Regions from separate parts of the Clostridium celatum genome, predicted to be linked through region 1. Evidence: predicted binding sites of a transcription regulator. Region 1 holds the regulator's gene; the other holds the start of a gene.
The links. The regulator HrcA, encoded in region 1, represses chaperone genes, less so after heat shock. The targets are predictions, from matches to a motif close to TGTTAGCACTCNNNNNNNNNGAGTGCTAACA.
Positions count from the first base shown of each region.

Region 2: groES (co-chaperone GroES) is a predicted target of HrcA. The motif match lies at 1,547-1,577, and genes of this name have one in related genera.

Region 1 is NZ_JAJKGM010000002.1:48,366-52,567, forward strand. Features, by position in the region: gene hemW (radical SAM family heme chaperone HemW) at 55-1,185, shown strand; gene hrcA (heat-inducible transcriptional repressor HrcA) at 1,403-2,431, shown strand; gene grpE (nucleotide exchange factor GrpE) at 2,457-3,062, shown strand; gene dnaK (molecular chaperone DnaK) at 3,114-4,202, shown strand, end outside.
Region 2 is NZ_JAJKGM010000027.1:39,250-43,451, forward strand. Features, by position in the region: gene groL (chaperonin GroEL) at 1-1,221, opposite strand, end outside; gene groES (co-chaperone GroES) at 1,239-1,523, opposite strand; gene LPC13_RS11555 (4Fe-4S dicluster domain-containing protein) at 2,115-3,602, opposite strand; gene LPC13_RS11560 (thioredoxin domain-containing protein) at 3,871-4,202, opposite strand, start outside.

The sequences.
Region 1 (4,202 bases):
TCATAATCGAAGATATTATTAAGTAAATTATTATATAGTTTGGAGGAGAAAATAATGAAAGAAATTAGCTTATATATACATATACCATTTTGTAAACAAAGATGTTTTTATTGTGATTTTCCTACCTTTGCAGGGAGAGAAAAGTTTAGAGAGGATTACATAAATGCATTAGTCAAAGAAATTGAAAGTAAATGTTCAAATTATATTATTAAAACTATATTTATTGGTGGAGGAACGCCTTCGCATCTTGAAGTAAAAGAATTAGAAAAGTTACTTAGTTGTGTTGAAAAATTAAATTTATCGGAAAACGTAGAATATTCAATAGAATGCAATCCAGGAACAGTAAATGAAGAAAAATTAATGCTTATGAAAAATTATGGCGTAAATAGATTAAGTTTTGGACTCCAATCTTGTGATGATAAATTGCTTAAGAGAATTGGTCGTATACATACCTTTAATGAATTTTTAGAGAATTATAAATTAGCTAGAAAAATAGGGTTTACTAACATAAATGTAGATTTAATGTATGGTTTGCCAAATTTAACAATAGAAATATGGAAATATACATTGGAAAAAATATGTGAGTTAAAACCAGAGCATATATCAGCATATAGTTTAATTATTGAAGAAGGTACAGCATTTTACTCTTTATACGAAAAAAATAAATTAGAAATACCGTCAGAAGATGATGAAAGAATTATGGATAAAATGACGAAAGATATATTAAAAAAGTATGGATATCACCAATATGAAATTTCTAATTTTGCTTTGCCTGAAAAAGAATGTGAACACAATAAGGTATATTGGAGTTTAGGTGAATATATTGGTGTAGGATTAGCAAGTAGTTCTTATATTGATGGATATAGATTGGTTAATATAGATAATATGAATGAATATATAAAAAGAGTAGAGAATAATGATAATGTAGTTATGGAAAAACATAAAAATTCAAGAGAAGATGAAATAGAAGAATTTATTTTTATGGGATTAAGAATGCTTTCAGGGATAAGTTTATCTAAATTTAATAAAAAATTTGGTGTAGATATAAACAGTATATATGAGCATGTCATTGAGAAAAATATAAGAGAAGGTCTTTTAGTTGTAAAAGATGATTTTATGTATTTAACTTCAAAAGGAATTGAATTATCTAATATTGTTATGTCTGATTTCATATTAGATAAATAGATAATTCAATGGTTGTATAGTTGACTATTTAAAAAGCTAAGAAAAAAGGAGTAATTTAGAGATGGAAAGAGAAAACTTAGAAAAAACTAAATTATACAAAAAAATAATTGAAAATTTAAAGAAATATGAAATTGACAAAAAAAACAAATAAGAATATATTGATATTGTAGTCATTAGCACTCGACTTAAATGAGTGCTAACAAATAGAGGTGATGAGATGGCTATTGATGAAAGGAAAATAAAAATACTTCAAGCCATTATTAATGACTATATAGTAACGGGAGAACCTGTAGGATCTAGAACAATAGCTAAAAAGTATGATTTAGGTGTAGGATCTGCGACTATAAGAAATGAAATGGCAGATTTAGAGGAAATGGGGTACTTAGAACAGCCTCATACATCAGCAGGAAGAATACCATCTAGTAAGGGCTATAGGTTATATGTTGATAAACTAATGGAAACACAAAAGTTAAGTAAGGATGAAGAGCTTAGAATTAAAGAATATTTAATTAACTCAGCTATGCAAGAAGTTGATACAATTTTAAAAGAAGCTTGTGTTTTATTATCGGAATTAACAAATTTAACATGTATAGTTCAAACTCCATCAATGAAAAGAAGTTATATAAAATCACTTCAATTAATTAAAATTGATGAGACAAATTTAATTTCAGTAATTGTAACAGATAGTGGAGTTATAAAAAATCATAGAATCAAGGTTAAAAATGCCCCAAGTAATGATGAGCTAAGTAGAATTAATGAAGTATTAAATAGTAAACTTAAAAATTTAACTATTGAAGCTATTAACTTAGAGGTTATTAATGGACTAAAAAATGAATTAGTAGGATTTGATGATTTATTTAATGCAATGCTTCCAGCTTTATATGAAAGTTTAAACAATAACTCCAAATCAGAGTTAGTGGTTGAAGGAACAACAAATCTTTTTAATTATCCAGAATACAACGATATTGAAAAGGCAAAAGAGGTACTTCAATTAATAAGCAATAAGGATTGTGTTATAGAGTTACTTGAAACTAGTGGTGATATGTCTATTAAAATTGGTGATGAAAATTATATACCTGAAGCAAAAGATTGCTCGGTAATTACAGCAGAGTATTCTTTAGGTGGAAGACCAATTGGCAGTATTGGACTAATAGGTCCACAGAGAATTAATTATTCTAAAGTAGTCTCAATTATGGCACAAGTGATAAAGGAGTTAAATAAAAGTCTTCAGGACCAAGAGTATTGAATGAAAAGAGATGAGGTGTGTAAGGATGGAAGAAAACAAAGAATTAAAAGATGAAGAAATATTAGAAAAAGCTGAAACAGTAGAAGAAACTGAAACAGTAGGAGAAACTGCTGAGTCTACGGAAAATGAAGAAGTAGAAGAAGAAAATTCAGAAAACACTGGATCAGATGATTTATCAATGATTAGAAATTTAAAAGAAGAAAATAAAAAGCTTTCTAATGAATTAGAAACATTAAAAGATAGATTACTTAGATTAACAGCTGAGTATGACAATTATAGAAAAAGAACAGCTAAAGAAAAAGAAGGAATATATACTGATGCATGTACTGATGTATTAAAGGAAATGCTTCCTGTAGCTGATAATTTAGAAAGAGCTTTAGCTGTAGATGGAAATGTAGATGATCTTAAAAAGGGTGTTGAGATGACTATAAAAGGTTTCTTAAACTCTTTAGATAAATTAGGTGTTGAAGAAATTGATACAACTAATGGATTTGATCCAAATTTACATCAAGCAATTTCTGTTGTTGAAGATGAAAATTTAAATAGCAATGATGTTGCTCAAGTATATCAAAAAGGATATAAAAGAGGCGAAAAAGTAATCAGATATTCAATGGTTACAGTAGCAAAATAGTAATTAAGGAAAATCTTTAAATAGATATGTAATTTCGAGGAGGAAAAAATTATGGGAAAAATTATAGGTATTGATTTAGGTACTACAAATTCATGTGTAGCTGTTATGGAAGGTGGAGAACCAGTAGTTATCACTAACTCAGAAGGTGCTAGAACTACTCCTTCAGTTGTTTCTTTCCAAGCAAATGGAGAAAGATTGGTTGGACAAATTGCTAAAAGACAAGCGATTACAAATCCAGAACATACAATAATTTCAATAAAAAGAGAAATGGGAACAGACCATAAAACTCATGTAGATGATAAAGTTTATTCACCACAAGAAATATCAGCAATGATACTTCAAAAAATTAAAGCAGATGCAGAAGCTTACTTAGGAGAAACTGTAAACCAAGCAGTTATTACAGTTCCAGCTTACTTTAATGATGCCGAAAGACAAGCAACAAAAGATGCTGGTAGAATAGCAGGATTAGAAGTATTAAGAATAATAAACGAACCAACTGCAGCTTCATTAGCTTATGGATTAGATAAGACTGACCACAGTGAAAAAATATTCGTTTATGACTTAGGTGGAGGTACATTCGACGTATCTATTCTTGAATTAGGAGATGGAGTATTCGAAGTATTATCAACTAATGGAGATACTCACTTAGGTGGAGATGACTTTGACCAAAAGATTATAGATTATATAGCAAATGATTTTAAATCACAATATGGAATAGATTTAAGAAATGATAAGAGTGCAGTTCAAAGATTAAAAGAAGCTGCAGAAAAAGCTAAAATAGAATTATCATCATCAATGCAAACAAATATTAACTTACCATTCATCACTGCAGATGCAACTGGTCCAAAACACATTGATATGAACTTAACTAGAGCTAAATTTAATGAATTAACTCATGATTTAGTTCAAAGATCAATAGAACCAATGAAGAAAGCATTAAGCGATGCTGGACTTTCAATTAGCCAAATTGATAAAGTTATATTAGTTGGTGGTTCAACAAGAATACCTGCAGTACAAGAAGCTGTTAAGAACTTTACAGGAAAAGAACCTTCAAAAGGAGTTAACCCAGATGAATGCGTAGCTATGGGTGCTGCAATTCAAGCAGGTGTTTTAACTGGAGAAGTTAAAGATGTATTATTA
Region 2 (4,202 bases), on a different contig from region 1:
TTCTTCAACAGCAGCTTTAGTTGCAGCTAAAGCATCTTCTATTCTAAGCTTTCTTTCTTTAAGCTCTGTTTCCGTAGCAGCACCAACTTTAATTACTGCAACACCACCAGCAAGCTTAGCTAACCTTTCTTGTAATTTTTCTTTATCAAATTCTGAAGTAGTTTCTTCTATTTGAATTTTTATTTGATTAACTCTATCTTTTATTGCAGAACTATCTCCTCTACCATTTACAATAGTAGTATTTTCTTTAGAAATTTTAACACTTTCAGCTTGACCAAGCATATCTAATGTAGTTTCTTTTAAATCTCTACCTAACTCTTCAGAAATTACTTGACCACCAGTTAAAATAGCTATGTCTTGAAGCATTTCTTTTCTTCTATCACCAAATCCTGGAGCTTTAACAGCAACACAATTAAATGTTCCTCTTAATTTATTAACTACTAAAGTAGCCATTGCTTCTCCTTCAATATCTTCAGCAATGATTAACAGTTTTTTACCTGATTGAACTATTTGTTCTAATACTGGTAATATTTCTTGAATATTTGATATCTTTTTATCAGTTATTAATATAAGTGGATTATCTAAAATAGCTTCCATCTTTTCTGTATCTGTAACCATATATGGAGAGATATATCCTCTATCAAACTGCATACCTTCAACTACATCTAATTCAGTACCCATTGATTTAGATTCTTCTACAGTAATAACACCCTCATTTCCTACTTTCTCCATAGCATCAGAAATTAATTTACCAATTTCATCATCAGCTGCTGATATTGCCGCAACTCTAGCTATATCTTCTTTTCCACTTACAGGCTTTGAAATTTGTAAAATCTCATTAACTGCAGTTTCTACAGCCTTTCTTATACCATTTCTAAGTAACATTGGGTTAGCCCCTGCTGTAACATTTTTTAGTCCTTCTCTTATAATAGCTTGAGCTAAAAGAGTAGCTGTTGTAGTACCATCACCAGCAACATCATTTGTCTTTGTTGCAACTTCTTTTACAAGTTGTGCTCCCATATTTTCATATGGATCTTCTAATTCTATTTCTCTCGCAATTGAAACACCATCATTAGTTATAAGTGGTGATCCAAACTTCTTATCTAAAACAACATTTCTTCCTTTAGGTCCTAAAGTTACTTTAACTGTATCAGCAAGCTTATCAACACCAACTTGCATAGCTCTTCTTGCTTCTTCACCAAATTGAATCATCTTTGCCATAATAAAATTCCTCCTAACTATTCTACTATTGCAAGAATATCATCTTGCTTTAAAATAATATATTCTTGACCGTCAACTTTTACGTCTGTTCCTGCATATTTTGAATATAATACTTTATTCCCAACAGCAACTTCCATTGGAATTCTATTCCCATCAACTACAGCTCCAGGCCCTATTGCTACAACTTCTGCTTCTTGTGGTTGCTCCTTTGCACTTCCAGTTAAAACAATACCACTTTTAGTTGTTGTTTCAGCCTCTAATTTTTTTATTACTACTCTATCACCTAATGGTTTTATATTCATAATACACCCTCCTAAAATTTAATTATTAGCACTCACCGTTATAGAGTGCTAATACCTTTATATATATAATATAATTTTAATGTTAATCTTTCAACAATTACTTTCTATATTATTACCTCTATATGGTCAAATATTACTAATTATATTAAATTATTTTCTTTTTACTTTAATTTCCATTAATTTATTAATAGATTCTCTTTATTTTATATCTTCACTATCACTCCAAATATTATCTATATATTGACTCAATTACAATATTGATTCTATTAATTCACTGAATCATTATTATTACAAATAAGTGATAATAGTATATTAATAATTATTTTAAATCTATTTTCTTACATATCAATTCTATCTATTTCTAATTTATAAATTGATATACTTAACACTATCCATATTAGGCAATATTTCTTTGTTACATAATATATATATATATTACACAAATTATAAATATGAAAATTAATAAATCTGTTAACAAAAAATTTCTATTTTCCAATTTAATATTACTCTTTTTAATAAAAGTAGGACTATATCCAATAAGCTAATGCCTCTTAATATAATCCTACTTTTTAATTATTAATTCTTACATCTTTATCTTTCTAAATTTACATCTTCAAACTCTTTAAGTGTATGATTTTTAAGTACAGCTTTAATAGTTGTTGTACTATTTATCTTAGTAAATGCACCTTTAGCTTTAAGTGGTGGTACCATGGTTCCTGCACCATTTATACACCCACCTTCACACATCATACCTTCAATAAAGTTTCCTGGCAATTTCCCCATCTTAGCAAGCGTTACAGTTTTCTTACATTCTAATCCTGAAACAGCTACCGGCTTAAATTCAACTTCTACCCCACTATCTGAAACATAGTTCTTAATAGCAGCTGTTAAACCACCTGCTGCACCAAAGCCTCTTCCAAATACAGATGCATCATTAACATTTTCCTCTTCACATTCAAATGGATTTACATCAAATGCTTCAAATAATGCAAGCAATTCTTCAAATGTTAAAACATAATCAACTGCATCAGCAATTCCAAGTCTAACTGCCTCACCTTTCTTTGCTGTACAAGGCCCAATAAATACAACCTTTGCTTCTGGATCTTTCTTTTTAATATATCTAGCTGTTGCAACCATAGGTGAAACTGTTCCTGAAATTTTAGTTGCTTCACTTTGATTAGTCTTTTCAATAAAGCTTAAAAATCCTGGACAACAAGAGTTAGTCATATACTTATCTCCTCTTTCCATCCTTTCAACAAATTCATTAGCTTCATGAACAGTTACAGCATCTGCTCCTAATGCTGCTTCTATCATATCTTCAAATCCAAGAGATTTTATAGCATTTCTTACTTTGCCATAATTCATTGTTGGTCCAAATTGCCCTGTTATTGCAGGTGCAACTACAGCATACATCTTTCTATTTCTACCAAGTCTCTTAGCTACTGGAACTATTAAACTCTTATCTGAAATTGCTCCAAACGGACATGCCCTCATACAAGAACCACAATTTACACATAATTCTTCTTTAATCATAGCTCTTCTATCATCTTCTCTAATATCTAAAGCTCCTGTTGGACACGCTCTTTTGCATGGCCTCATAACCTCTGATATAGCATCATAAGGACATGCTCTTTTACATCCACCACACTCTTTACACAATTCTTGATTAATATAGGCCCTACCATTAACAATTGTTATTGCTCCAAAATTACATGCTTCTTGACATCTATGTGCTAAACAATTTCTACATGAATCTGTTACATTAAATTTATTTATAGGACATCTATCACATGCAGCCTCAATAACATAAATAATTTGTTCATCTGGTCTAATATCTATTAAATCAGTATCAGCATTATCCCCATTTGCTAAATAACCTGCTGCAAGTTTAGCTCTTTCTAAAACTATAGCCCTTTCCTTATATACACAACATCTATATTGTGCAATATCTCCTTTTATTACTTCATAAGGAACTTTTTCTATACTTTCTAAGCTTATTCCATCAACCCTTGCAAGTCTTGCAACTTCAGTTAAAACTTCATGTTTAAGCTTTTTTAGTTGCGTCTCAAATTTAAACATTTTACCACTCCCCTCATTCTCTTCACCCACTTTAATTATACAATATTTTACCAATATTACTTTTATTTCTGAATTTTCTGAATTTTATTTTATTTAATAATTATTATTTAAATTCACTCTATATTTAAACTTATCTTCACGAGCTATTCATATAGTATATTCTAAGTAAATTTCCCTCGTTATAAGTTAATCTTTCTATCTTAAAAATTATTTATTATAAAAAAACTGGTAATTATGACAAAATAATTTAACCAGTTCAAATTAATATCTATTTCTTATCTAATTTATTCTTTACAACCCACTCTTCTAATTGCTCTTCTTCTGTAATTTCAAAAATTTCATCAATAATTTCTCCATCCTTTAAATAATACATTGATGGTACTGAATTAAAATCTTCAAATACAGTATTGATTTTCCTTCTATTATTTTGTACTTCTTCATCAGATGTTCCTTCTTTATCTAAAATAACTTCATTAATTTCTAAAGAATGATTTTCTAGATATGGAGTTAATACTTCTTTCATCTTTTTACAATCTTTACATGTTGATAATGTAAAAAGTAATATAGTTTCACTTTCTTCTTTAGCTATTGTTAAAGCCT